Regions from separate parts of the Brevibacillus parabrevis genome, predicted to be linked through region 3. Evidence: riboswitches for the same ligand, from Rfam matches in the RefSeq annotation. Region 3 holds a riboswitch; each other region holds the start of a gene.
The links. Region 3 has a riboswitch for cobalamin ahead of metE (5-methyltetrahydropteroyltriglutamate--homocysteine S-methyltransferase). Riboswitches for the same ligand answer to the same signal wherever they lie in the genome.

Region 1 (7,340 bases), 760 kb from region 3:
GCCATCGGGGCGCAAATTTACGGCTAACCGTCTTCGCGCGTGCCAACAAAAAGCGGACCTGCTCCTGTTCGGGCATGGTCCGCTTCTTTGCAAGAAAAGACATCGGCTTACCGGTTGTTCTCAAGCTGTTCCAGCACTTTTGGCGGAAAAAGCTTTTGCAAGCTGCTCATGTATCGGTTACCGTCCTCAGGCATCTGCATATTTTGCACACGGTACTTTTGCCCGTCGTAAACGATGTGAAAAACCATCGGGGCACTGACGCCAGAAGAGTGCAGCGGATTTTTGCTCAACACGTTCACCCAGGCGTAGACTGTCCGGCGCTCTGCATCCGGCGCATCCACGCCGAGCAGTTCCAGAGTAACTTGCCTGTCCGCCGCCATTATGCCCAGCTGCTTGCCTTCTGTCTCCAAATAGTTGCGGATAATCGGTTCCACCAGATCGCGATTGGCTGGCGATATTCCCTTTTTCACCTCGACAAAAACTTGCCCCACGTGTTTTCCCTGAGCCAAAACTTGCAGCTTCCACACGCCCGGATCGGGCAAGGCAATCCCGGTTGGAACATGTCCGGTCGCGTCGTGCAGCGGCCCCATCACCTGGTAGCTGCCAAGCTCTACCCGTTTCCCATCCGTCCTGTAGGCGACGATCTCTACCTGTGACAATCCGCTGCCGTTCAACAGCCAGATGAAGCGTTGCGTCTGCCCTTCGTACAGCTCATTGGGATCGGTCATCGCCCGCACAGGCTTTTCACCAATGTACGAAAAAGTTTGCTCCAGGTAAGTGGCTGAGTGCTGCGGCATCGGCTTCCACAAGTCGGGTGAGGTCAATTGGCCGCCGGGCAATAGTTCAGGCACAGGCTTCCCTGCGCGCTCCCCTTGGCTAGTCGGCCCACTCAGCGAAAAGGACGACCATAGCCAAACGACCAGCAGCAAGCCCGCCACGGGCAGCGCAAACCTTTTCCAGACAATCGGCAGTCTGTCTTTTTGCCTGATCCGCTCGCGCACGCCGTTTTTCATCGCTTCCGTAAAGTGGACGTCGCGCAAAACGGTTTGATCGGCCCTGTCCTTCAAATTTGCGATCCATCGGTTGTCGTCCATTCCCACTCGCTCCCTTCCCCAAGACTCTGCTTCAAGTGTTGCCTCGCCCTGTGCAGACGGGTTCTCGCGGTCCCTTCGGATATGCGAAGGACGTCAGCTACCTCTTTGATCGACAAATCTGCGTAGTAATGCAGGACGATCACCTGACGATACAAGGGCGCAAGCTGCAACACCTCAGCCACGAGCTGATTCCGCTGCTCCTGATGCAGCACGAGGCTTTCGGTGGACAGCTCGCCATCTTTTCTGATCCAGGAGCGAGGGAGGATATGGCGGAATGACCACGACCGCAAATAGCCTTTGCATTCATTGACGGCGATCCGGTATAGCCATGTATGAACGCTGCTCTCCCCGCGAAAACGCGGAAGATGCTGGTACGCCTTCACAAACACGTCTTGGGTAATGTCCTCTGCCAAACTGTGATCCTTGACCAGAAAAGTGACAAGGCGAAGAATCCGCGTCCCGTAGTCTTGCATGATTTGTTCAAAGGCAGCTTCGACAGTCGGCTGCAATTTATCCAAGGGCGCGACCTCCTTCCCGCAAATCCTTTACTGGTTAGATGCAACCGTCCGGATTTTGTTACAGCGAAAGGGCAGAAATTTTTTTGGCAATGATCGTCCAGCGCGTCGCGGCTCCCGGTGCACCCGGCGGCTCCGCAAACGGATAGCCCCCGTGCTGCCAGCGATCCGCCTCGTATTCTTCGGTTTGTTCTGGCAGCTCGCTGTGGTGGCAGACGACATTTTCCATGCTTTGCACGATCTCGTATCCCGCCGCTTCCAAAAGCAGATGCAGCTCTCCCGGCAACAACAGCGCCAGCTCCCGCTCCACTCTGTAGCGCGGCTGTTCCATCTGCTCCAAAAACGTCTCGTACGTCAGCGTGTAACGAAATTTTTGCTCGGCCAAAAGCGTTTCTCCCTCCACCTTTTGGTAAACCATCCGGTCAGGGAAAACGAATTTGCGCTGCATGACGGACCACTTGCTGTTGACGGGCGGAAGCAGCAAGTCAATCGCAACCGTCCCGTTCGCGGTCAAATGCTGTCCGATCACCGCGAGGAACTGTCGCTGCTCCGCTCTACAGGTCGCCTGCTGAAAGATGCCTTCCGGAAGCAGTATGTGCGTGAAGGTGGAATCGAGCTGCAATTCGCGTACATCTTGCTCCACGAGCACGAGCAAATCCTCCTGGTCTTTCAGCATGCGCCGTTTCTTTTTCGTCGCCATCTCCAGCATGTCCGGACTGTTGTCCACGCCGCAGACGGACAGCCCACACCGCGCCAGCTCAATCGCGATCCGCCCCGTGCCTACCCCAAGCTCCAGCACAGACACGGGAGCGAGCTGCGCTTCCTGCATGAGCCAGTTGCGATAAAAGGCGATCCCCGCCTTGCCCGCGAACTGATCGTAGTAAGTGGCTTCCAGCCCGATGTATTTGGCTTCAGGCAGAGGCAGATGCCGCCCTTCTCCCTGCATGCCGCACGTCGTACAGACGGAACCTGCCAAATGTGAAAAAGGCACCCCCGGTGGGACGCCATTTTTCGTATCGCCTAACCATTCATCATATCGAAATTTGCATACTTGGCAGCTGTAAACACTCATAACGCTTTGACCTCCTGTCGGGATTGCTCGTTGCGCAATGCTTCGGAAAAGAAATAGACGTGTTTTTTCCCTGTGCGCGGATGAGTGATTACTTCCGTTTCTACCCCGAACACATCCCGAATCAAGCCGGGTTCCAAAACCTCATCAGGGGTGCCGGAAGCGACCAGCTCACCGTCGCGGATGACGTACAGCCGATCACAGTACATCGCGGCGATGTTGAGATCGTGCAGCGATGAAAACACGGTAATTCCGAGTGTTTTGACCAAATCCATGACTTGCAGCTGATACCGGACATCCAGATGGTTGGTCGGCTCGTCGAGAACGAGAAACTCCGCTTGCTGCACCAGCGCCCTGGCAATCAAGACGCGCTGCTTTTCCCCGCCGGACAAGGAAAAAAAGCTGCGCTCGGCGTAAGCCTGCATCCCCACTCGTTCCAGCGACTCCTCGCAAATGCGGCTGTCGGCTGTCGTATCCGTTTGAAACAGCCGCTTATGCGGTGAGCGGCCCATCATGACGATCTCCATGACCGTAAAGTCAAATTCGACCGAGCTTTCCTGACGAACCACCGCCATGCGCTGTGCATTTTGCCGGGCAGACAGCTGGTACACGTTGTCATCGTCGAGCGAAATCAATCCGCTGTACGGCTTCAACACGCGATAAATGCTTTTGAGCAAAGTCGACTTCCCGCTGCCATTCGGCCCGATCAGCCCGACGAACTCACCGGAGCGGACCGTCAGACTGACGTTGTGCAAAATCGTTTTGTTTTCCAGCCCGACTGTAATGTTCTCCACATTCAGATTCATCGTCCGCTACCTCCGAAAGAATAAGAACTGCGCAGCATCAGCCAAATAAAGAACGGGCCTCCGCACAACGCCGTGATGATCCCGATGGGAAGTTCCTCCGGGGCAAAAGCAAGCCGGGCAATCACGTCCGCCCAGATCAGAAAAATCGCTCCCAGCAAGGCGCTGACGGGCAAGACGCGTCGGTGATCGGAACCGACGATAACCCGCACGATATGCGGCATCATCAAACCGACAAATCCGATCGCTCCGCTGATCGAGACGATCACTCCCGTGAGCAGGGCCGTAATGACCAACAGCAGCTTGCGAAATTGCACCGTGTTGACCCCAAGCGTCCCGGCAGACTCCTCGCCCATCAGCATCGCATTCAACGAACGATACTGCGCCAGCAGCACGATCAGACAAATGACCACGATCAATGTCGGGATGGTCAAATACTCCCACTTGCCGCCCGCGAGACTGCCGCTCATCCAGAACAACACCGAGCGGATGCCGTGTTCGTTTGGCGCAGAGAAAATGATCAGACTCGTAATCGCCGACAAAATCGCAGAAATGGCAATCCCCGCCATGAGCAAGCGCACGGTCGAGTTTTGCCCGCCGATTCGCGACAAAGTAAAAATAAGCAGGATCGAGACAAGCGCCCCTGTGAAAGCGCCAAACGACAGGGCGAATTGTCCGTACATGCTGAATGCTCCGAACAAAATCACCAAAGTCGCTCCAGCCGATGCTCCCGAGGAAACGCCTAATATGTACGGATCTGCCAGGGAGTTGCGAACGAGAGACTGAATCGCAACCCCCACAACAGATAGACCAGCCCCGACAACTGCCCCCAACAGGACACGGGGAAACCGAATATCCCAGATAATTGTCTGCTCTCCTTTTGACCAATCCACTTCGATCCACTGGTTGGTCAGCGGAAGATTCGATAAGGCAATTTTCCACACTGTCGCTGGTTTGATTTCCACCGAGCCGAGTGTTACCGCAAACGTAATCGAGACGAGCAACCCGATCAGCAGGGCAACGATGATGAAGGGCATCTTGATCTTATGCAGGGCCGTTCCCTCCTTAATTAAGCAGCCGTTCTTTATTTGAATTTATCCGGGTACAGTCCTTCGCCGAGGATTTTCAGCGCGATCGGTGCGCGTACCCCTTCGGAGGCTGCGGACAGTGGCAATACAATCAAACGTTTGTTTTGAATCGCTGGCAAGTCAGCCAGTTCCTTTTTGGCGAGCAAAAACTCTTTCTTCTGATCAATCGTTTTGTCGCCGTAATCCACGACAACGATAACGTCAGGCTTGCGGTTCACGACTTCTTCCCAGCTCACGGTTGCCCAGCCTTTTTGAATGTCGTCAAACACGTTTTTGCCGCCCGCCGCCTTGATCAGGGCAGTCATGTAGTTGTTTGCAGCTGTGAACGGCTGATCTTCTCCGCTATCGTACACAAACACGCTGAGCGGCTTGTCCACGGTACCGATTTTGCTTGTCGTTTGTTCCATTTCCGCTTTCATTTTGCCAATCAGTTCGTTCGCCTTGTCTTCCACGCGGAAAATGCGGCCGATGTTTGCAATGTCAGCGAATACGTCGTCAATAGTCGGGCCCGGCTTGTTGGAAGACTCTTGCAGGTACGATTTGACCCCTGCTTTCTCCAACTCCTCCATCGAGCCTACACCTTTATCGCCAAAGGCGCTTTTCCAGCCTGCATACACAAAGTCAGGGTTGGCAGCCATCAGCACTTCTTTCGTCGGGTACTTGTCGGACAGCACAGGCACTCTGTCGTAGTCAGCTTTCAACTCAGGCAAAATTTGATCGTCCAAATACGCAGTCCCGGCCATTTTGTCAGCCAGACCGAGAGCGAGCATAATTTCCGTCACGTGCTGGTTCATGGTGACAGCGCGTTTTGGTGCTTCCGGATAAGTCATTTCGATGCCGTTGTTGACGATTGTCACTGGCTTGTTTTCGCCAGCGGCAGGCTGGGCAGCTTGCTCCGAGCCTGGCTTGGTAGCAGCTTGTTCAGGAGCTGCCGGTGTTGCGGAACCACACGCAGACATGAGCAGCATGATTGCAGTCACAGACGCGAACCAAAATCCTTGCAAGGCCTTCTTTTTCTTAGGTGTTTTATTCATTTGTTTTGTTACCCTCTCTTCTTTTCATGTTCTCTGTACGATGAAAACAATTGCTATGCAAATCGTAATTGTTACGAATTACATCTACACTATACGGAAAGCCGCTCCGTTTGGCAATACAGGAAATGGCATCTCCCCCTCTCCACGTGTTGCTGCCACGATGATACCCATAGAAAAAAGCACCTCCCAGTTTTCCAATCGGGAGGTGCTCGACATACGCAGACATATCTATAGAGCCAGCGTTTGTGGAGCGCCTTTTCTAAAGATTGCTTCTACATCTGTCCCATCCTCGTGGGTCGATTGCAAATGATCTCATGGCAGGTCTCCTGGCTCACGAATCAACATGCCTAGTTCCCTTCCCATTTTTCGTCTCGCGAAAAACAGTGGTTGCTGCGTACTAGGCACTCCTCGTTTACAGTGGCGGGACCGCGCCGGATTTTCACCGGACTTCCCTATTAAGCTGGCGGAACCAAACAATTCCAGCCAGCACCATCAGATTCATATGAAATTGTGTGTTTCGTGATCGTTAGCCAATCACAGTCAGTTGTTTCGGGAACTTGCTCAATACTTCCACGCCTGATTCGGTTACGAGCACATCGTCTTCAATGCGCACGCCGCCTACTCCCGGTACGTAAACGCCTGGCTCGATGGTGAACACCATGCCCGGGCGAAGCGTTTCCTGATTTTGACCATGTACGGACGGATATTCGTGCACATCCATGCCCAAACCGTGTCCCAGTCGGTGCATGAAGTATTCGCCATAGCCTCGCGCGGCAATCAAGTCGCGAGCGGTCTTGTCGAGATGGGCAAAAGTCACGCCTGGACGAACCTCTGCAATCGCCGCCTCATTCGCCGCAAGCACTGTCTCGTAAATTTCGCGCAGTTGTTCGCTGACTTCCCCGACGGCAAACGTGCGGGTAATATCCGAAACGTAACCATCAGCTGCTACGCCAATGTCAAACAGCAGCAAATCGCCTTCCTGCACCTGGCGCGAACCTGGCGTTCCATGCGGCAATGCCGATTTTTCGCCTGCCAGTACCATCGTGGAAAAGGATGGGCCATCTGCTCCCAGACGCTTCATCTGAAATTCCAGTTCCGCGACAATCTCCATTTCGGTCTGACCGACTTTGAATTTTTTCAACGTCTCGCCAAGCGTATCTTCGATCAGTTGAACCGCATTTTTCAAACGGGCAACTTCATCTGCCGATTTGATCAGGCGCATTTCACGAAGCGGTTCTTCCACATCGGTGTAGCTCTGCGCACCGACGGCTTGTCCCATGGCTTCGAAGCGTTCTACCGTCATGTGGCTTTTCTCGATGCCCAGCTTGGACAAGCCCGCTGGCAACGCCTGCTTGAGAATCTCGTACGGATTGTCCGTATCCGTATGTGTAAGAATCGTCTGAACAAACGATGCTGCCACCGCCGCTTCCCGATCAAGGGCAGGCACAATCAGCGAAGGCTCGCCTTGGGCCGGAATGATCAGCCCCATAAAACGCTCGTGCGGATCAGTAAAAAACCCGGTCAAATAGTAAACATGCTTGGGAGAAGTGATCAATACCGCGTCTAACTCATGGTTTGCCAAAAAATCGTGCAGCTTCGAAATACGCTCCTGGAACAACTGCGTCACCTTCTCTTTCGACAATATTCTACCCCTGAGAATACCATTTTCCTGCCTAAAAAAGAAGAGAGAAGCGGAAAATTCTCTCATGAATCCTCCAGCATATGCCCAAAGAAAAT
Region 2 (7,340 bases), 3.0 Mb from region 3:
TGATCAAGCCCCACGCGGTTCAAGCTGTTTTCCAGCGCGAGCACTCCCTGGATCTCGTGCGCCTTCACCATCATTTCCAAAACATCGCGCACGACGAGCGGTTCTTTTCCTTCTGCCAGGCGCACGCGGCTCACATAGTCGGCTACAGCCAAAATGCCTCCCAGGTTGTCGGACGGATGTCCCCACTCGGCTGCCAGCCACGTATCGTTGTAGTCGAGCCAGCGAATCATGCATCCGATGTTGAACGCTCCGCGCACAGGATCAAGCACATACGCTGTGCCGGGAACACGGCTGCCGTTCGGAACGACTGTGCCCGGGACGATAGGCCCCAAAAGCTTCGTGCACTCGGGATAGGACAAGGCCAAAATGCCGCATCCGAGCGTGTCCAACAGTACGTAGCGCGCGGTCTGGAACGCCTCCTCGCTCGTAATCTCCTTCGTCAGCACATAGTCTGCGATCTCCTCCAGCAACTGGTCTGTTTTCGTGCGATCATTCATTTTCAACAAGCGACTCATTCCTTTCTGCTTGGATTGGATTTAGGCGTGGCGTTGGCCGATGTAGTTGACCCGTGGACGGAAAAGGCGGTTGTGGCTATGCTGCTCGATGACGTGTGCGCACAGCCCCACTGTTCTTGCGCTGAAAAAGATCGGTGTGTACAGCGGAATCGGAATCCCCAGCATCCAGTAAACCGGAGCGGCGTAGTAGTCCAGATTCGGGTAAATGCCCTTCTCGCGCTCCATGATTTTTTCGCCTGCCTCGCACATCTGGTACAGCAAGTCGTCGCCTTTTGCATCACACAATTGCTTCAGGGCGTCCTTCATCATCAGTGCGCGCGGGTCGATCTTTTTCATGTACACGCGGTGCCCGAAGCCCATGATCCGCGCCTTGTTGGCCAGCTTGGACTCCAGCAAAGCTTCAAACTCCTTGACCGAGCCTGCCTCAAGCAGCATGTGCATCACCGCTTCGTTCGCGCCGCCGTGCAAGTTCCCTTTCAAGGAAGCGACCGCCCCGGTCAACGCCCCGTACAAATCCGACATCGTCGAGGCAATGACGCGTGCCGTAAACGTCGAATTAGGCATCTCATGCTCGCTGTACAAAACAAGCGAACGGTCGAAGATGGCTTCTTCAAAGTCGGACGGGATTTTGCCCGTGATCATGTACAGGAAATTCGCACTGTACGACAGCTCCGGCAGCGGCGCGATCAGCGCTTCCTTTTGAATCACGCGGTAGCTGTTGGCGACGATGTTCGGCACTTTGCCCAGCAGCTTGTAAGCCCGCTCCTTGTTGGCTTGCGCCGTGCAGTTGTCCAGTTGGCTGTCGTATCCGGCAAGCGCAGAAAGCCCGGTGCGCAAGCCGTCCATCGGATGCATTTTTTCCGGCAGCAGCTTGAGCATGTCGAATACTTGGTTCGGTATGTCGTACTCGGCTTTCAGCTTTTCTTCCACTTCGCGCTTTTGCTGTTCGTTCGGCAACGATTCTTCCAGCAAAAGATGGACGATATCCAAGTAACGATGCGCTTTGGACAGCTCGATCAAATCGTATCCTTTGATGACGATTTCCCCTTGCTTCGTATCCAAAAAGGAAATGCTCGTTTCCGCAGCGACTACACCTTCCAGACCTGGAAAAAACTTTTCTTCAGCTCCCATTCTCTTCATCCTCCGCCCCGATTAAGTTGACCTTTAGACGTTGATAAGCCTTGTCGAGATTGTGCAAAAGCTTTTCTTGATCTGCCTGATTTTCTGCTCGCCTGATGACCTCTGCTTTTAATTTCGCGTAATGCGCTTTGATCGCGCTCGGGTTCTCTATCGTCAAGTTGTTCATAATGCACGCCTGAAAATCGTTGGTGAAATACTCCACCGTTCCAAACAAAAAATCACTCATCCGTCACGTACCCTCCTGAAAATCCGCACAAAAAAACAACTTCCGCAGAAGTTGTTAAGAGGCGAATGAATACCGAAACAAGCATGCTGATTGTGAAAATCAAAAACACGCCTATCCATCTCGCACTTAACACCCCCTATCCTCGTAGGTATTGATGTTGCGCTCAAACAGGCAGGTCTCCTGGCTTATGATCATCGCTTTTCGAACCTTCCCATTTTCGGCTGGCGAAAACAGTGGTATCTTCGAATCGCTCCCAATTACAGTTGCGGGACAGCGTCGGATTCGAACCGAACTTCCCTTTTAAGCAGATAAAAATGTTGAATTTATCTGCACCTGTTTGTACACGTATGAAGTTTGCTCTCAATATATCAGTTATTTTGAAAATTAACAATTCTTTTCTTTGCTAAATATTGGATATTGCAGCCATAGAAAAAGCCAGCCCATCTACTGACAGGCTGGCATCATGGCCGAGCGGATTACCCGATGATCTTCGTTTTCTTCGCGTTTTCCATCGATTTTTGAATCAGCCCGCTCAGCGGTCGTTTCAAAGCCAACGCAATGAACAGACTGATGCCGATGAAGCCGCACAGCATGAGAATATCCCGAATCGCCGTCTCCCAGAGGATGCCCCCGACCCCTTCACGCAACAAACTGATCGCGTAGGTGAACGGCATAAACGGATTGAGTGCCTGGAAAAAAGGCGCCGTCATACTGATCGGGAACGTGCCCCCGGAGCTGGAAAACTGGAAGACCATGAAAATGATCGCGATACCCTTGCCGACATTGCCGAATACCGACAACAGCGTATACGTGATCGTCACGAACACCATACTGACGAGCATCGCGAAAAGGACAAACGGAACTTTGTCCGCCACATACGCTTCCAAAATGTAAAAGTCACCGAGCGTAATACACAGTGCCTGGAACAGCCCGATTGTCACGAATGTGCCCAGACGGCCAAGGTACAGCTGGTACGGCTTGTAGCGTCCGTCCGGGTTCTCCGGGTCTGGTTTGAGCAAAGAAATCAGCAAGGTCGCTCCTACCCATAGCGACAATACTCCGTAAAAAGGCGACATCGCCGAACCGTAGTTCGGAATCGGATATTTGCGGTTTTCCTTGATCTGCACCGGACTTGCCAAAAACTCGCTCTCTCGCTTGATATCCCCGCGCAGCAGCTTGGCGAGATCGGCAAAGTGATTGTTCGCCTCGACCTCTCTCAGCTTGTCCGCCGCTTGCGCAATCGCACTCTCCAGCTTGGGCAGATCATCGCGCACCAGCTCGGCTACCCGGTGGACGCCGTTCTCCACCTCAGGCAGCTTGTTGCGGACAAAGTCAGCCAGCTTGGTCAGCTCCGCCTCGGCTTGCGGCAAATCGTTTTGGATGAAGCCAGCCGCCTGGTCGAGCTTTTGCTTGATTTCTGGCAAATGCTGCTTGAGGAACGGCGCTGCCGTGTGGATCGCTTTGGCAAACGCTTCGGACTTGCTTTGCAACGTTTGCGCCAGTTCATTGACCCGCGCCTGAATCTGCGGCAGCTCCTGCTCGATTCGTTTCAGCTCGGCCAGCCCCAGCTCCAGTCCGGCTTTTGTCTCTTTCAAAATCGCCTCGATATCCGGCAGCCTGTCTTTTGCTTTTTGCAGCAGTTCGGCGGAATCGCCCACGACTGTTTTCAGCTTTTCAATGCCCTCGGCGATTTTCGGAACGATTTCGCTATCGTAGCGCGCCAGGATGTCTCCCAGCTCCGCACTCGTGTTTTTCGCCAACTGATTCAGACTCTCGATCAAGTCTCTTGCGGGCTTTTTCCCGTCTGCCAACGCTTTCGCTATCGTATCGAGAATCTCGATTTGCCGATGCATTTTCTCTTCCAGCTTATGGAGCCGCTCGGAAAAAGGCGTCAGCGGCTGCCCCGGAATGTAGCGGTTCAGCTTGTCGACCAGCGCAGAGGTGTGCTCTGCGATACGCGCAGCTTTGCCTAGCTTGTCAGACACAGCCTGCACTTCGGCAGCTGTAGGCAATCGTTCGGGATTGATTTGCAGCAGCCTGTCTGTCAGTTGCACAAGCGCATCGGACGCCTGCTGAGCCAAAATGAGATTTTGCTTGATGAGCGGAGCGATTGTTTCAAAAGCGCCGTCATGCGCCGTGAAAAATTGATTGAGCCGATCGGCAAAATCGACTCCCTTGTCAGCCAATTCTCCGATGCGCGGCAAGGCATTTTGTGCCGCCGAAACAATCTCAATTGCCTGACTGGCCTTTTGCGTGGCCGTAGTCACCGCATTGGTCACTTTGCCGAAGTTTTGGTCCAGCTCGACGATGCGCCCGACCGCCTGATCGATCATCGGCAGCTTTTCTTCCATCGCGATGACGGCGGAAGCAGCGTCGTTGATGCGCGGCCAGTTTTGCTGAATCTTCAAAAGAGCATCGGCCGCCTGGTTAATCTCGGGGATGCGCTTCTCCACTTCCGGGATGATTTGCGCTTTTTCATGAATGTCCGGCAGCTTTTTTTCGATCTCCAACACTTTCTGACCTGCCGCATGAATCTCCGGGAGCTTGCTTTCCAGTTCGAAAATGCCGCTCTCGATCTTGCGAATGGTCGGCAGCTGCTCCTCCAGCTTCACGCCAATCTCCGTCAGCTTGGTCAAAAGCGCTTCGCTGACCGCTTCCGTGAAGCTCTCGTTGATCTGCTTGGCAATCGCCGATACACCTGAAGAGGTGATTTTCGGAGCCACGGCATTCACTTTTTCGTTGACGGTATAAATGACTTCGGGCCTGTCCAGCCGACCATTGACGATTCCGGTAATCTTTGCGGAAAAGTCGGCGGGAATCAGGATGCTGGCGTAATAATCGCCGCGATCCACGCCGCGTTCGGCTTCTTCCTTCGTCACGAACGTCCAGCCTAGCTTTTCATTGTGCTGCAAGCTTTTTAGCAGCTCTTCCCCGATATTGATCTCTTTGTCCATCACTGTCGCGCCCTTGTCTTCGCTCGTCACCGCAACCTTTACCCCTTGGGTATTGGCGTACGGGTCCCAGACTGACTTGATGTTCACCCAGTCGTACAGGCAAGGAAGCAGGATGATCGCGATGATCAGGAAAATCCCCGTCGGTACTTTGAAAATATTGATCCAGTCCGTCTTGTAAATCTGCCATATAGAGCGCATGTGTGTACCACCTGATTAATTAGGAATGAAGGGCGTCAAACACTTACATGACAGTCTACCATAAAAGGAAATTAGCGGGAAGGAAGCTGCCAATAGTAGCATTGGCCCCTGTCCGTCATTTTATGATTTTGCGGGCTGTGCCTTTTGGCGATCAGGCAGCGGCGCATAGAGCGAAAAAACCGCCTGTTTTGCTAGTTTCGCAAGACAGACGGCTCCTCTTGGGTTATTTTTGCCTGCATGTGCTATGTTCGCTTCTTTTCCACCCGCACCAGGTACAAAAAGTAGGGCACACCGATCAGCGCTGTCAAAATTCCCGCGGGAATCTCGACTGGCGGATTCACTCCCCGCCCGATCGCGTCTGCGATGAGCAAAATCAGCGCCCCGATGATCGCCGCTCCCGGCAACAACATCCGGTGCTGGTTGCCAAACAGCTTGCGCGCTATTTGCGGAGCGAGCAGCCCGATAAAACCGATGGAGCCAATCGCAGCGACGCAAGCGCCTGCCAATGCGACTGCGAGCAGCAACAATCCGTAGCGGGACTGGCTGACCCTAAGGCCAAGCCCCGTAGAGCTGTGCTCGTCCAGGCTGATAATATCCAGTTGCCGATGCAAGGCGAAAGCGGCAGGAATCAGGACACAAAGCCAGGGCAGCAAGCCGTATATTTCATCCCAGCCTTTTCCCCACAAGCTTCCCGCCAGCCATACGAGCGAATCGTTGGCTTGCATCGGGTATTTCACCAGAACAAATTCCGTCAATGCCTGGCAGACCGCCCCTACCCCCAGACCGACGAGCGCAAATGTACTCGGCTGCACCCCGCTCTTTCTGGCAAACGCGATCAGGGCAAGCGCAACGGCCAACGCCCCCAGAAAGGCGAACAGCGGAAGCACGAGCGGAGATGCATGGGGGAAAAATAAAATAATCGCTACGGCGAACAAGCCCGCTCCTTTTGTTACTCCGATCACATCCGGGGAAGCAAGCGGGTTGCGAATCATCCCTTGCAAAATCACTCCGGAAATCGCGAAGCCCGCTCCCGCCAAAATCGCCAGAATCGCCCTTGGCAAGCGGTAGTTTTCTACAATGAAGGACAGCGAGGACGACTCTCCGGTCCAAATCGCCACGATCAGGCCGGGAGCAACGTAAACAGAACCGACACTCATGCCGAGAAACGCCGCCACAATCGTCACCGCTGCCAGGGCAAACAGAGCGATGGCTTTACGCGAACTCCGTTTGCTGCTCGCTGCTGTTGTATCCACCTTCACACCAGCTCCCTCCCTTTTTTTCGCGCCAAGTAAAGAAAAAAGGGCGTGCCGAGCAAAGCGGTCACAATCCCGACCGGCGACTCAAACGGGAACGAAATCAAGCGGGCGACAACATCCGAGTACGTCACCAAAACAGCCCCGCCCCAGGCAGAGGCAAAAATGACCGCGCGATAATCCGTGCCGACCAGCTTTCTGGCAATGTGCGGGATCATCAGCCCGATAAACCCGACAGCCCCCGCGACAGCTACTGACGCTCCGCCCAGTATTACAATAGCTGCACAAGCCAATAGCCGCACGACCCCTATTTTTTGCCCCAAGCCCATCGCTACTTCCTCGCCGAGCCGAAAGACCGACAATGACCCGGCCAAGCCCGCTGCAAGCGCCAGCCCAAGCACAGACCAGGGCAAAATCATTCGGACATCCGCCCAAGTCGCTCCGCTGATCGAGCCGGACAGCCAAAACATGACGTCGGAAATGTGCTCATTGTAAATGATCAATCCTTTTGTAATGGAGGTCAGCAGCAGATGTACCGCCATCCCGACCAGCGCAATCTTCAAGTTGGTCATTCCTCTGGAAGAGGCAAACCCCAGTACAGTAAAGCCCCCGAGGATCGCTCCGGCAAAAGCGAAGTAAATCAAGTTTGCCGAACCGATGCTAGGCAAAAAAAGGATCGCCAGGACGACGACAAGCGACGCTCCGGCATTGACGCCAAAAACTTGCGGCGAAGCGAGCGGATTGCGGGTAATGGCTTGCATCAACGCTCCGGCTACGGCGAGATTCGCTCCGATCAACGCTCCCAGAACGGCTCGCGGCAGGCGAATCGTTTGAAAAATGAGCAGCTCCTTGGACGGTTCCGCCAAGCTCCACTGCTTGAGGACGGTCTGAAGCGGAATCGCGGCTACACCCGTAAACAGGCTGAGCCATAATCCGATAGCGAGCAGCACTGTCAGGCAAATACACGTCTGAACGAGGGAACGTTTATTCGTTCGTCTCATGGTCATCAAGCTAGTAAGCACCTCCTGCGCACGCGATCCATGGAAGGCTTGGC
Region 3 (7,340 bases):
CCGAACTGTCTCGCTTCCTCCGAGTACGACGCTTTTCGTCTCAGCAGCCAGCGCTTCAAGTTTTCCAGTCCGCCGATCTGCTCCAGGTTCAATGATTCTGTCGAGATGTATTCCAGAACCCCCGATTTTCGCACAATCTGCTTCTTCTCTTCCAAAATGGTAGAGACATCGCTTGCGGATATTCCGCGATTTTTTACCAGCGCCTTCGCCAAACAGTTCTCGATCTCGTTGCGCCCCAAACCTACGGCGGCCCGGGCAAGCGCTTCTATGACTTCTGGGGATTGGTCGATCACGACGCCCGGACGGCCGACGTACGCATCAGTAAAGCTGCGGATGATTTGCTTTACTTCATCCAGGTCAGGCAGAGGGAGGTCGAGAATCGTGATCTCATGCTGCAGCTCTACAGGAATTTCCAGGGAAGGAGCGATGATAATCGAATTGGAAGGGAAGCCTGTCCGCGTCTTTTGCGCAAATTCGCGAAACGTTCTGATGTTTACATGCGATCCGCGCAGCAGCGGGTGCAGATCAAACCATAAAAACAGCGTAGGCTCTTTCGCCAAATCTTCGGCCATCGTCAGAGCGATGCGAAAATCTGTGCTCTTGTGGTCAAGCTCTTCCCCGTTCAGCACAAGACCTTTTGTCGCTGTCCATGTCACAATCCGCTTGTTCAGGCTGGCGCCAATCCCTTGGAACACATCGAGCGCCCGCTCCTCTTCCGATGTAAAAATGTACAGGATGCTGTATCTGGCGCGAATCAGATACTCCACTTCCTTGACAAAATCTTGCAGCATGTATGTACTCCTCCTACAGCCATGTGTACAGGCTCGATTGAATATTCGCGGTAGGAAAACCAGTCAGATGCAAGGAACGCTCCCCTTGAACCAGTTCGACTTTTCGTTGGGGAATCAACTCTTCCGGCGTGATCCGGTTCGTCAGCACAATCAGTTTCTTGCCATGCCAAATCTCCTCCGACTGCGCCTGATAAGGCCCCGCAATCGCCACGTCAAACAGAAGCAAGGCTTTGCGCTTTTCCTCGCAACGCAAAATTGCTTCCGCTGTATAGCCTGTGAACAAAAGGACGGTGCCCGAGTGAACCTGGCGAAACGACTGAACCAGCCGCCTTACTTGCTCCGGCTGATCCAGCGGTTCTCCTCCGGAAACGGTCAGTCCGTCAACTGGCAGCCGTCCCAGTTCTTGCCCTAAAGAGTCTGGTTCATAGAGCCGACCGCCTTGCTTGTCCGGGTGCGTATTCGGATTAAAGCAGCCGCGGCAGCCAATGGAGCAGCCTTGCACCCAGACGACAGCACGGTTGCCAGGTCCGTTTACCCTGCTTTGCTTGCATATTTCATGGACTCGCAATGACTGCGCCAACATGCTCTCCCTCCTACAAGTCCAACTGCCTTCCTGTCGCACCTGTCTTTCTCGGTACTTGCCCGCTGTCGTTGTTGCTGGCCGCACTTGACGGAAGCTCAATTTCCCGAATGACCACCCTTGGCTTTTCACTAGGTGCGTGTTCCTGAAGTTCGGGACGCGGCATCATCCGCCCATCGCGAATAAGAGCGGGTGTACCGGGTGAAGCAGTCTGAAGAGCTTCATCCAACGCTTGCAAAAAATGCGAGACAAACTCTTCGGGGGAATCCTGAAAGCTTTTTCCGTCCAGCTTCAGGCGAACAGCGTTATCATGGACGGTCCCGATCAGCAGAAGCAAGCCTTCGCCATTCTTTCCGCTGCCGACGATGCCAAGCTTTTGGATATCGCGCAGCCGACATTCCATCCGCACGGCTTCGTGCCGCTCCTGCATGACGATGCAGACGAGCGCGTCCTGTTTGACCAAAAAGATTTTGTTGTTGGGCTGCACATGTCGCCAGCTCTCGAAATCTTTGTACAGCGCCTTCACGATATCTTTTGGCGTAATAATCCCGATTTCCTCCAGCTCAAACAAGGTGGCATCGTCAATTTTCGTATGTACCTTGATCCGGCGCTTCATTACGAACTGCAAGTAAACAAGCGCGGAAAGGCCGATAAACAGCGTAGGCCCGACAGAAAGCTTTGTGATCAGGCTGAACAAAATCAAGCCAGCCATGCCAATTTGGGTGTACGTGATCACTTTGATTTTTTGTTCTCCTGTCTTGCGAAAAAACGAGAACCCTTTTCCGGGCTGATAGTCGGCAAGCTGGTTTTGCAGCATTCTTTTAAATTTTCCAATCGCCCAAATGCCAGGTACAACAAACACCAACCCCAACAGGAGCAGAAGAAAATTGCCCGTCATGATGCCGAACAGTGACATCAATCCGAAAAAGGCGCTGGTGATCCAAAGTGTCCTGATTTTCTTGTGAATCTCTGCAACTGCTTCGTTCTGGTTTTGCAAGTTTGTGCCCAACCTCCACTCCATTATTTACTACTTTTTTCCTACGCCTATTATAGTAGAGACAAGAAGGTGAGTAAATAAATCGGTGCCAGCAAAAAACCCCCACCACAGTGAGGGTTTTGCTGCAAAATTCTATTGTTCCGCTTTGCGCTGTTTTCTCAATGCGTAGCGGTGCTTTGCCTTTTCATGCTGGATGCGCTCTTCTTCCGTCTCGGGAATGACAGCCGGCACTAACGTTGGCTTTCCTTGGTCGTCGAGCGCGATCATCGTCAAGTACGCCCTCGCTGTCATTTTCTTTTCGCCCGTCAGCAAATTTTCCGACTCGACCTTGACGAACACTTCCATCGACGTGTTGTGTGTCCAGGTGACGTATGCTTCCAGATTGATCGCTTCGCCCGTTTTGATCGGCGCGAGAAAATCAAAGGAATCGCTGGAAGCAGTGACGACGGGCTTCCGGCAATGACGCATCGCCGCTATGCAGGCGATTTTGTCGACGTACGCCATGACTTTTCCGCCAAAAATCGTATTGTGATGGTTCGTATCCGGCGGGAACACGAGATCAGTCAAATAGGTTCGGGATTGTCCGGTCGGGCATGCTTCTGTTGCCATCTGTGCTGCTCCTCTCGTTGCCATCATACGATTATGCTTTTTGTGTCAAACGGTCACGCACAGCATGCGTCGCCGCCACCATGTTTTTCAAAGCTTCCACTGTCTCTGCTCTTCCGCGCGTCTTCAGACCGCAATCCGGGTTGATCCAGAATTGGGCTGGCGGCAATACTTGCACGCCGCGCGACACCATCTCTTCGATCTCCGCGACAGCTGGAACGCGCGGGCTGTGGATGTCGTATACGCCCAGGCCGATTCCTTTATCGTACGTGCAAGTCTCGAAGACGGAGACAAGCTCGCCGTGGCTGCGGGACGTCTCGATCGAGATGACGTCGGCATCCAGCTCGCTGATGACGTCGATGAAGTCGTGAAATTCGCAATAGCACATATGCGTGTGAATTTGCGTGCTCGCGGCAACTGTCGAGGTAGCCACGCGGAACGATTTGACGGCCCAGTCCAGATACGCCGCCCTGTCTGCCTGCTTGAGCGGCAAGCCTTCCCGCAGCGCAGGCTCATCCACCTGAATCATGCGGATTCCCGCCGCTTCCAGCGCCTCCACTTCTGCTTGCAGCGCCAGGGCGATCTGTTCGCACACCTCTTGGCGGGACACGTCATCGCGGACAAATGACCAGTTCAAAATGGTCGCCGGGCCTGTCAGCATGCCTTTTACTGGTTTTTCCGTCAACGACTTGGCGTATACGCTCTCTTTGACGGTCATGGGAGCGACGAACTGCACATCGCCGTAGATGACAGGTGGCTTGACGCAACGGGAACCGTACGACTGAACCCAGCCATTTTTCGTGAAGACGAAGCCGTCGAGCTTTTCCCCGAAATATTCGACCATGTCTGTCCGTTCAAACTCGCCGTGGACAAGCACGTCCAGCCCGATCTCTTCCTGAATCGCAATCCACTGCTTGATTTGCTCCGCGATGAAGGCATCGTACTGCTCGACTGTCCAGTTCCCTTTTTTGTACTGCTGTCTGGCCTGACGAACCTCTGCCGTCTGCGGGAAACTGCCGATCGTCGTTGTAGGCAAAAGCGGCAGCTTCCAGGCGGCTTGCTGGATATCGCGGCGCTCGTGGAACGGCACGTCGCGTTTGGCTTCTGTCGTCTCCAGCGCTTTTCGAGCCTGCTGTACTTTCTCCCGGTTTCTCGCCGGAGACTCGGCCAGGCGGAGCAAGTCCTTTTCGTTCTGGGCAATTTCCTTCGATATAACATACTTTCCAAATCGGAATCCTTGGACTAAAAGCTGCACTTCTCCCAATTTTTCGTCCGCAAAGGCTAATGCCGCTTGAACTTCCCCAGGCAAATCGGTTTCTGCTTCAACAGTGACGGGAACATGCAACAGGCTGCTCGATGGCTGTAGCCAAATTCGGTCCGGGTCGACCACATTGCTGATCGTCTTGACCAGCTCCCACTTTTCCTCCAGGGCCGAGCGCCAAATGTTGCGGCCATCGACGATTCCTGCGCCGAGCACTTTTTCCTGCGGGAAGCCATGTGCCGTCAGGTTGGCCAAATTCGCTTTTCCTCCGTGGACAAAGTCCAGGCCCAAGCCTTCCACTGGCAGCGCGATCAGCTCCTCGTACCAATCCACCGCTTCGAAATACGTCTGAACCATCAGCTTGAGGTGTGGCAGCGCCTGACTGAACTGTTCGTACACCCGGCGAATAAGCGCTCTGTCCTGCTCGGAAATATCTTGGACGAAAGCCGGCTCATCGATTTGCACCCATTCCACGCCATGCAGTTCGAGTTCACGAAGCACGTCCACGTAAAGCGGCACGATCTGATCGACAACGCGTTCGAACTCGTCCTTCGCATATCCTTTCGCCAGCTTGACAAACGTGTACGGCCCGACAATCACCGGCTTCCCGACGATGCCCAGCTGATCCCTGGCCTCCAGGTACGCTTTCAGCGGCCTGTTCTCTGCCAGCACTGGCGGGCGTTCGCCAAACTCAGGAACGATGTAGTGATAGTTCGTATTGAACCACTTGGTCATTTCGCTTGCGACAGCTTCTTTGTTGCCGCGCGCCATGGCGAAGTACGTATCGAGCGGTACCGGGCCGCCATCATAGGCAAAACGCTTCGGAACGAGTCCGAACATGACAGCCATGTCCAGCATGTGATCGTAGTAAGTAAAGTCGTTGACGGGAATCCACTCGATGCCTTTGTCTTTTTGCTTGATCAGATGCTGCTGGCGGATTTGCTCCATTTGCGCAAGAAACGCTGACTCTTCCAATTTGCCTGCCCAAAAGGACTCCAATGCTTTTTTCCACTCCCGGTCTTTGCCGATTCGCGGATATCCCAGGTTGCTGCTTTTCATGAGCTTTCTCTCCCATCCATTGAAGGTATTTGTAAAGCCAATCAAAAAAGGCACTTCCAACGGTCAAAAAGAACGTTAGAAATGCCAAATAAGCACTGAGATCACAGCATCCTAACACCTCCCTATCTCCCGTAGGTTAAGCAGTGTTGTCGAAACAGGCAGGTCTCCTGACTTGAGGATCACGATCTGCACAACGCCTTCCCAGTCCGTCTCGACCAGTGGCTTATCGCTGTGCAAACTCCCCTCATACAGTGGCGGGACCGTGTCGGATTCTCACCGACTTCCCTTTTCATCCTTGCGCCGATTTTCGCGGCCAAGGAACCTGTTCCCACTCATATGAAATTGTCGGTATGAGTGCATGTGCTCTCGCATCTAGCAAAAGAGCACCTTTCTCCTTACAGTAACACGTAAACCAGTTTTTGTCATGCTAAACTATTTCCACTCACCAAAATTATTTCAAAGTTCAGCCTGATTGCCTCTACTCTGCCAGCTTTCCGGTTTATTGCTTGGTCAGTCGCAGCTCCTGTGCCCGCAGAGAAGGTTTGCGAATCATGTAAATAGTGTAGCCGATCACAGCGCCTGCAACAGCGGGCAGCATCCAGCCAAGCCCGATCGTATACATCGGCAAGTAGCGAGTAAAGAAGTCGTTGATGACGGGAAGCTGGGCACCTGCCGCGTTCAGTCCGTCAAACAGGCTGATCAGAAAAGTAGCGAGCAAGCTTCCCTGATACACCTCTGGTCGTCCGCCAAATCCTTTGTGCATAAACGTTAAAAAGACGAGGGAAATCGCAATCGGGTACATGGTCATCAAGATCGGAACCGACACTTTGATCAGCGCCGTCAAGCCGATATTGGCGACGAGTGTACTGAACACAGCCAGAATGACGGCAAACTTTTTATACGAGATCGCCGGAAACAGCGAATGGAAAAACGAAGAGCAAGCTGTAATGAGACCGACGCTGGTGGTCAGGCATGCGATCGTAATCATGAGGCCGAGCAAAACGGCGCCGTAAGAGCCGAAGTAGTAATTGGACACCTTGGCCAAAATTTGCGCCCCGTTTTCCAGATGACCAAGCTTCTCCACACTGGAAGCGCCCATATAGGCAAGCACCGTGTAGAAGAACGCCAGGAGTGCGCCCGCGATCATCGTTGCTTTTGCGCACGTGAGCAAAATTTGCTTTTTCGCCGTGATGCCTCTTTGCTTGATCGCATTCACGATGATGATTCCAAACACAAATGCCCCCAAAGCGTCCAAGGTTAAATAGCCGTCCTGAAAGCCTTTGTAAAACGCTTTGGACTGATAATCCGTCACAGGTGCTTGCAGCGCGCCAATCGGGAACAAAATCGCCGTCAACACAATCACGCCGATAAAAGTCAGCTTGATCGGTGTCAAGACTTTTCCGACTACATTGATAATTTTTCCAGGATTGAGAGATAACAGGCAAGCGAGTGTAAAGAACAAGACGGTGAAGACGATCAGTGGAACCGGACCAGCTTGCTCGGACAAAAATGGCTTGATTCCGATCTCAAACGAGACGTTCCCGGATCGCGGAATAGCGAAAAACGGCCCGATTGCCAAGTAGAGCAAAATCGTAAACACAAGACCAAATACCGGATGCACACGACTCGCCAACGAACGCAAATCATCCATTCCCGAATAAACCAACGCGATAATTGCGAGCAGCGGCAGCCCGACTCCCGTCACCAGGAAGCCCGCATTGGCCGTCCATACGTTCGTTCCAGCCATTTGCCCCAGCATTGGTGGAAAAATCAGATTCCCCGCTCCGAAGAACAGAGCGAACAGCATAAAGCCGATGATGAGGATGAACGAAGAAGAACCTTTTTGATGCATGACACAAACCCTCCTGTAATTCCAAAGCAAAGGTGCTTTTCAGCAACCCTCTGATTAGTGAAAAAATTCACACAATCACTCCGCCCGCTCATGCCCCAACAACCGGGATCAGATCGAGCGGGAATAATTGTCAGATAAATCAGTCGACCAAATCGGTAATCGATGACCAGATCGCTTCTCGCTTGCCACTTCCG
Region 4 (7,340 bases), 2.5 Mb from region 3:
TCCGTAGTACATGTTCTCCCCCTTGCTTATCGCGACTCTGGCAGCGTGGCCGTCAACTTCAGACCGCTGCTGCCCTGCCCGATCTCGACTTTTACTCCGTACACCTGCTCCATATTCGCAGAGGTAAACACTTCCTCCGGCCGCCCGGAAGCATAAATTTGCCCTTGCTGCAGCAAAAACACGCGATCTGAATATCTGGCCGCCAGCTCCAGATCGTGCATGATCAACACGACCAGCACTTGCTGCTGGAGGGCAAGCTGCCGAACCAGCTCCAGCACCTCCAGTTGATGGCGAATATCGAGAGCGGACGTCGGCTCATCCAGCAGCAGTATTTCCGGCTCTTGGGCAAGCGCTCGCGCAATCAGTACCTTTTGCCGCTCGCCTCCGCTCAGCTCGTCCATATAACGCTGCGCCATTTCCGCAAGTTGCAGCCGCTCCATGATTGCTCCCGCTACTTCCAGATCGTGAGCGGTCACGTTCCACTGCATGTACGGTTTCCTGCCCAGAAGCACCGTCTCCAACACCGTTAACGGATAGCCGAAAGCCGTGTGCTGCGGCACGTACCCCAGCGTTTTCGCCAACTCGTTAGCCGAATAGGAGCGAATGTCTCTGTCTTTGATCCAGATCCGCGCTCGTTCCACCGGGATAATCGACGCCATGCTTTTGAGCAAGGTTGTTTTCCCGGCACCGTTTGGCCCGATGATGCTTGCGACCTCGCCTTTTTGCAAGTTCATCTGAATTTGCTTCAGAATCATCTTCGTTCCGTACTTGATCGATAAATCCTTGACCTGCATGTACACCCGACCGTCCTCCTTATGCCCAGTAGTCCTTGCGCTTTTTCAACAGCAAATAGACGAAAAACGGGGCGCCAAACAACGCGGTGATGATGCCTACCGGAATCTCGATCGGAGATAATACCATGCGGGCTGCCGTATCTGACAAGAGCAGCAGCAAAGCGCCCATCAGGCAAGAGCACGGCAGTAAAAATCGATAATCCGTCCCGATGATGATTCTGCTGATATGCGGTGCCACCAGCCCGATGAACCCGATAATCCCTGTGAAGGCAATCGTGACGGAGGCCATCAAGGTAACGAGCAAAAGGCACACCCAGCGGACTTGTTTGACATTGACGCCGAGCGTTCGCGCTACATCTTCGCCAGCGCATAGCGAGTTCAGGTCCCAGGCGTATTTCAGCAAAAGGACAAGCGAGATGATCACGAGCGGCAGCAAAATGTGCAGCACTTGCCATTTCGCTCCCCAAAATCCTCCCATGAGCCAGACAACCAAGTCTTTCAACGCTTCGTTGTTGGAAAAAAACTTCAAACCGGAAACGCCCGCCGAAAACAGTTGCCCAATGGCCACCCCCGCCAAAAGCAGTACGGTCGTCGAGCTGTTTTTGAGCTTGGCGATGCCGTAGACCGCGCCCACAGCGAGACAGCCAAACACAAAGGCATTAAGAGCGATCATCCACTGTCCACTCGAAACGAGGTTGATGCCAAACACACTCGTCCCGGCCACGATCGCCAATGCTGCTCCAAAAGCCGCTCCGCTCGATACGCCGAGCGTAAAAGGGTCTGCCAGCGGATTGCGCAAAATCGCCTGCATAATCGCACCGGCACATGCCAGCGAAACTCCTGTAATGATCGACATGACCATGCGCGGCAGCCGAATCTCGTATACGATGTAGGCGGTCATCTCATCGGAAGCGCGTCCGGACAAAATAGCCAAAAGCTCAGGCAACGCAACTTCTACAGCCCCTTGACTGACTGCGTAAAGCGTCAGCAGCACCAGCAGGAGGAAAAGGCTTGTCAAAATGAGCAGCTTGCTTTTCACGCTCCCGTGATAGATGGCCTGGATCGGTCGCTGCACTGGCTTGCTCAGCGGTTGTCCTTGGCTGTCATTGAACATCTTTGAACGAATAGTGCCAAATGCCTTGGTATGGCACGCCTAACCATTTTTCAAAATACTCTTTGGCATACTGCTCGGGATCGATATCCTGGAATTTATCCGGGTACAAATATTTGGCTAGTTGGAGATTGCCGATATACCGCTTGTCCGATCCGACAAAGTTGGTGTAGAAAAAGTAAATGTCTTTGCTTTGCCCCGCCTTGAGCCGCGAAACAGATGTCGTGCTCATAATATGGCGCAGCGCTTCTTCAAACGGCTTCGTATCCTTCACATTGTAGCCACCCAGCCAGGTGCCGTGCAGGGTAATGACCTCCGGGTTGCGCTTGAGCACATATTCCTCGTCGACCATGATCGTAGTCGACGCCTCCGCCGGATTCCATTGCAAGTCGGCAGCGTCTTTCCCGCCAGCCAGAATCGTCGCGTAGCCTTCCCCTACTCCTGGCTTCCCGTCTAACGACTGGCTGGGGAAAATCCGGTAGCCCCCGTTCGTATTGAGAAATCCGGCTGACAAGGCAAGCACCTGTTTTTTGTCTTCCTCCTTGATGCCCGCCACCCGGTCCGCTAACAGCTTTTCAATCGAATGCTTCCAGGCGAGAAATTCGTCTGCCTTGTCCGATTTATCAAAAATTTTGCCGAGCAGCTTCAGCTCCTCATCCATCTGTTCCGGCAAATAGTTGTTCATTCGCACGACTTTGATTCCGGCTGGCTCCAGCTTTTCCTCCAGCGTCTTGTCGGGGCGATTCGTATAGGCGAAGACGATTTGCGGCTTCAAGCTGATGATTTGCTCCAGATTGATCTGCTTCGTTTCCCCCACATCCGGCTTGCTGTCAAATCCGAGGTACGGGTTATTTTTGACCGTCGTGTCGCCTGTAGCCAGCACGTACTGCTCGGCTCCCAGCAGCTTGATCGCTTCTGCCGTGTTGCGATTGAGCACGACCACCCGCTCTACTGGCAGCTTTACCGTGATCGCAGTCCCTGCGGAATCTTGAAAAGCAAGCTCCTGCTTTTCCTGCGGCACCGCCTGTTCAGTTTTCTGTTCCGCAGGCGTTGACGATGACGGTGAAGCAGCAGAGCAGCCAGTCACGACCAAAAAAATCGTGAGCAGGCCAAACAGCCATACTTTGCCGATCCAGCTTTTCCGGTTCTTTTGCAGCATCGTTTCCACTCCCTATCTTTTTGTGATCAATAGAAAAGCCCCGTCCCGCCGGACGAGGCAAACGTGTAGAAGTAATCAGTCGACATCATGAATAAATAGACACAAGCTGTCGCAGCTTCTTCCTACACCTCACCTTTTCCGCGAAGGATTACGGGTGTGACAAACTAGGTAGGTCTCCTGGCTTTTGGCTCATCGCGCTCTTTCGTCTTCCCCGATGGTTATGCTCCATACCGAGTGACATGTTGGAAAGAGAACTCACCAATTACAGTGGCGGGACCGCTCGGGATTTTCACCCGATTCCCTGTTACCCCTTGCTCTCGCAAAGGCACCTAGCTGCATGCTATTCTTGGCTGATTATACCATTATTTTCATAGGGAGGGGGGACCGTAAAAACAAATCGGCCGCTTCCTTCCCTCTTTTGCCTTCGCCCGAAAAAAATCCGCCGTTCTCAGGTGGTCGTATGGTTGTCGTATGCGATTATGGCCCGGTGCTTTCAGCAGTTTTAGGCAGTCGGCTCCACTTCATCCGCCACAGGCGTGCCAAACTGCTCTCCCCATTTGATCAAGTATTCAATCACGGGACGCAGTGCTTCTCCCCGCTCTGTCAGCTCGTACTCCACCTTTGGCGGAACGACCGGGTACACATGCCGCAGCACAATCCCCGCCTCTTCCAGCTCCCGCAGCTGTTCCGCGAGCATTTTGTGATTCACGCCCATGATGTTTTTCTTCAGCTCACCGTACCGCTTTTTCCCGTTCATCAGTTGGCAAATAATCGTCGTTTTCCATCTTCCTGCAAGAATGGAAACAGACAGCTCGATCGGACACTGAAACTGTTTGCCGTTTATTTGATAAATCACCTGTTGGTTCCCCATGGTTCTCACTTCCCTTTTGGTAAGTATTCAACGAAAAAGTGCGTACTTACTTTTTTACAGTGTATTCGGTAAGATCACTTTTGTAAAACACGATTTCAAGGAGGCCCTCATGGAAAAATTCGTTCAGGTTGGTCCCATAAACGTCGCATATGCAGTAGAAGGAAGCGGACCTGCCGTGCTGTTGATCCACGGTACAGGAGGCAGTTACGAAGGCACGTGGGGCAATCTCGGCAAGGCGCTGGCACCTGACTTTACCGTCATCACCCCCAATTACAGCGGCTCGGGCAAAACGCAAGACGACCGCGAGCGGCTGGAGCTGGACGATCTGGTCGAGCAAAATGTGCAGGCAGTTATGCAGGAAGGCTTTACGCACTTTCATGTCGTAGGCTACTCGCTCGGCGCTGTCGTTGCAGCTGCCATCGCCGCCAAATACCCGGAGCGAGTCCAATCGGTGACAGCGATCGCGGGCTGGGTAGAAAGCGATCTCGCTGTCGCCTATCAGTTCGATCTGTGGCAAAAGCTGTTCCGCCAGGATCGGGAGCTGTTCGCCCAATTCGCCATCCACACTGGCTTCAGCCCGGCGTTTTACAGCTCGTTTCAAACACTGGAGCAGTTGCATGAGTTTACCGCCAATTTGGCTGCGACACTTGCCGAAGGTACTGGCAAACAGGCTGAACTTGACACTCGCATCAACCTGCGGCCTTTGCTTGGCAAAGTCACTGCCCCAGCACTGGCCATCGGCTTGACTTACGATCGCATGGTGCCTGTGGAGCAGACAAGGGAAATGGCCGCTCTCCTGCCTGACGCGCGCTACCACGAGATCGCTTCGGGACACCTGGTACTGTGGGAGCAGGAGGCAGAGCTGATCGAAACCGTCCTGTCCTTTGTCCGTTCTACCCGATGACTTCCCCAAAATAACTTACCTTATCTGGAGGATAACATGATCCAAAAAGAACAGATTTTGCAAGCATACGAAACTAGACACGCCACTAAAGAATTTGCCGCAGACAAAACGATTGCACAAGAAGACTTCGCTTTCATTATGGAAACGGCTCGCCTTTCTCCCAGCTCATTCGGTTTTGAGCCTTGGAACTTTCTCGTCGTGCAAAACCGCGCTCTGCGCGACAAGCTGTCTGTCGTTTCCTGGGGGGCGCAAAAGCAACTGGCTACAGCGAGTCATTTTGTCATCATCCTGGCGCGTACCAAGCAAGAGATGGCGGCTGATTCCGACTACGTAGTGAACCAGATGAAAAACGTGCAGCTTTTGCCGGAAAACGTCATCACCGCGAAAAGCGCCATGTACGACAAATTTTTGAAGCAAGATTTTGAGCTGTTTGCAGACGAGCGCGTCATGTTCGAATGGGCAGCCAGACAAACGTACATCGCCCTTGGCAACATGATGACCTCAGCCGCCATGATCGGCATCGATTCCTGCCCGATCGAAGGCTTCGACAAAAAACAGGCAGAGGAACTCCTGCAAGCTGAAGGACTGCTGGACAAGGAACGCTTTGGCGTAGCCTGCATGGTTGCCTTTGGCTACCGCAAAAGCGAGCCGCGCCCGAAAACAAGACAGCCGCGCGAACACCTCATTCGCTACGTCGAGTAACGACATCGCTACTGCCACTATTGCCGCCCCGAACAAGAATGGATGTTCGGGGCGGCCCTTTTTCCATTATAGTTGTTTCTAGACGGAAATGACGCCATCCGCGCCGTTTTCCGTCATGCGAAATGCTTTTCTGGCGATGCACACCGCATCAATATACACCTTCAACATCGGCGGCACGCCGTAATTCCACATCGGGGCAACAATAATATAGCCGTCAGCGGAAATAAACTGCTCGGTGATTGATCACCGAATACCACATTTTTCTCAAAAGCAAACCATCCAATTGCTCAGCCATTCACCCATCCATGTTCAATAGATTGGTATTCTTTCGGCCGAAGCTGCTTCCATTCACGTGGTATGATAAGTTTGTTTCTTGTCAATATCATTGTTAACGAATATGTCCAAGGTTGTGATTATCATGTGGAAACCTGATCGGTCCAGCACGCAAACACTCTATCACCAAATCGCCGATGAGATCGAGCGCAGGATTTCTTATGGAGAATATCCTCCTGGAAGCTTGCTCCCCTCTGAAAGAAAGCTGGCAGAGCAGTTGGGGGTCAATCGAAGCACCGTCATTTTGGCTTACGAAGAGCTGCGTGCACTCGGCATCATCGAAAGCAGGACAGGCAGCGGCACGCGCGTCTGCAAAAACAAATGGGAAGCGACCCCCAAACACACCCCAAACTGGCATCGGTACGTGGAGGGCGGGCAGTTTCTCCCGAATTTGTTTTACTTGCGCCGCATTCGCGAGGCCCTGCAAAAAGACGGCATGATCGACTTTGCCAGCGGGGAGCTATCCGCGCAATTGTCTCCGGGTCAGGAAATCAGCACCTTGATGAAAGAAAACCCCTTTACGGAATATTTAGGCTACGACAATCCCCAAGGCTTCACGCCACTGCGCGAAGAACTCGTTTCCTATTTGTCGCGGTATCGGCAGATCAACACGACAGACTCGTCCATTCTCATCACATCGGGTTCCCAGCAGTCGCTTTATTTGATCACACAATGTTTGCTCGCTCCCGGGGATGCCGTCGCCATAGAAGATCCATCGTATTGCTACTCTTTGCCGATGTTTCAGTCGGCCGGCCTGCGCCTGTTCCGGCTCCCGGTCAGTCCGGAGGGCATCGATCCCGAAGATATTCGCTCCTTGTATAAAAAACACCGGATCAAAATGATTTTTCTCAATCCGACTTTTCAAAACCCGACAGGCATTTGCCTCAATCCGGCCCGCCGTACCCAACTGCTGAACGTGGCCAGCGAGCTGGGGCTTCCGATCGTGGAGGACGATCCATTCAGTCTCACGTCCTACGATGGCGATCCGCCTGCCCCGCTCAAATCGCACGACCAGCTCGGCTCCGTCCTGTACATCGGTTCCTTTTCCAAAATCGCGGCCTCCGGCTTGCGCGTCGGCTGGATGGTGGCCCCCCACTCCGTCGTGGAACGACTGGCAGACGCGCGACAGCAGATGGACTTCGGCCTGAGCGTCGTTCCGCAAAAAATTGCCGCCCAATTTTTGCACTCCGACTTCTTCCTGCCCCACCTGGAGCAACTGCGGATGCGCCTGCTCTATCGCCGCGATTTGCTGGTGGAAGCCTTGCAAAAGGAACTGCCCGATCTGGTGACGTTCACGCTTCCGCAGGGCGGACTGCATTTGTGGTGCAAAATTGTGCCCGAGATCAACGACAACCAGCTGTTTGAAGAAGCTCTGCGGCGCGGCGTGGTTGTCGCCCCCGGAAGTGTGTACGGATCTGACTCCGGTTATATTCGCTTCACCTTTGCCCGCCCGAAAGAAGCAGAAA

Region 1: linked by a shared signal. The riboswitch ahead of IRJ17_RS22560 (ABC transporter substrate-binding protein) and the one ahead of metE (5-methyltetrahydropteroyltriglutamate--homocysteine S-methyltransferase) in region 3 are both predicted to bind cobalamin.
Region 2: linked by a shared signal. The riboswitch ahead of IRJ17_RS05225 (hypothetical protein) and the one ahead of metE (5-methyltetrahydropteroyltriglutamate--homocysteine S-methyltransferase) in region 3 are both predicted to bind cobalamin.
Region 4: linked by a shared signal. The riboswitch ahead of IRJ17_RS07965 (ABC transporter substrate-binding protein) and the one ahead of metE (5-methyltetrahydropteroyltriglutamate--homocysteine S-methyltransferase) in region 3 are both predicted to bind cobalamin.

Annotation. Positions count from the first base shown of each region.
Region 1 is NZ_CP064090.1:4,903,511-4,910,850, forward strand. Features, by position in the region: gene IRJ17_RS22530 (GNAT family N-acetyltransferase) at 1-27, shown strand, start outside; gene IRJ17_RS22535 (hypothetical protein) at 108-1,094, opposite strand; gene IRJ17_RS22540 (sigma-70 family RNA polymerase sigma factor) at 1,064-1,612, opposite strand; gene IRJ17_RS22545 (methyltransferase domain-containing protein) at 1,671-2,681, opposite strand; gene IRJ17_RS22550 (heme ABC transporter ATP-binding protein) at 2,678-3,484, opposite strand; gene IRJ17_RS22555 (FecCD family ABC transporter permease) at 3,481-4,518, opposite strand; gene IRJ17_RS22560 (ABC transporter substrate-binding protein) at 4,566-5,603, opposite strand; cobalamin riboswitch at 5,903-6,112, opposite strand; gene IRJ17_RS22565 (M24 family metallopeptidase) at 6,130-7,221, opposite strand.
Region 2 is NZ_CP064090.1:1,050,603-1,057,942, reverse strand. Features, by position in the region: gene IRJ17_RS05235 (bifunctional 2-methylcitrate dehydratase/aconitate hydratase) at 1-497, opposite strand, end outside; gene mmgD (citrate synthase) at 537-1,646, opposite strand; gene IRJ17_RS05225 (hypothetical protein) at 1,636-1,881, opposite strand; cobalamin riboswitch at 2,035-2,233, opposite strand; gene IRJ17_RS05220 (YhgE/Pip domain-containing protein) at 2,358-5,033, opposite strand; gene IRJ17_RS05215 (FecCD family ABC transporter permease) at 5,276-6,190, opposite strand; gene IRJ17_RS05210 (FecCD family ABC transporter permease) at 6,289-7,293, opposite strand.
Region 3 is NZ_CP064090.1:4,144,258-4,151,597, forward strand. Features, by position in the region: gene IRJ17_RS18745 (AAA family ATPase) at 1-791, opposite strand, end outside; gene IRJ17_RS18750 (4Fe-4S single cluster domain-containing protein) at 805-1,374, opposite strand; gene IRJ17_RS18755 (hypothetical protein) at 1,385-2,368, opposite strand; gene IRJ17_RS18760 (acyl-CoA thioesterase) at 2,501-2,977, opposite strand; gene metE (5-methyltetrahydropteroyltriglutamate--homocysteine S-methyltransferase) at 3,009-5,294, opposite strand; cobalamin riboswitch at 5,435-5,635, opposite strand; gene brnQ (branched-chain amino acid transport system II carrier protein) at 5,794-7,146, opposite strand.
Region 4 is NZ_CP064090.1:1,663,918-1,671,257, reverse strand. Features, by position in the region: gene IRJ17_RS07980 (class I SAM-dependent methyltransferase) at 1-12, opposite strand, end outside; gene IRJ17_RS07975 (ABC transporter ATP-binding protein) at 27-794, opposite strand; gene IRJ17_RS07970 (FecCD family ABC transporter permease) at 814-1,869, opposite strand; gene IRJ17_RS07965 (ABC transporter substrate-binding protein) at 1,898-3,064, opposite strand; cobalamin riboswitch at 3,215-3,412, opposite strand; gene IRJ17_RS07960 (winged helix-turn-helix transcriptional regulator) at 3,567-3,935, opposite strand; gene IRJ17_RS07955 (alpha/beta fold hydrolase) at 4,045-4,839, shown strand; gene IRJ17_RS07950 (NAD(P)H-dependent oxidoreductase) at 4,879-5,541, shown strand; gene IRJ17_RS07945 (NAD(P)H-dependent oxidoreductase) at 5,620-5,718, opposite strand; gene pdxR (MocR-like pyridoxine biosynthesis transcription factor PdxR) at 5,960-7,340, shown strand, end outside.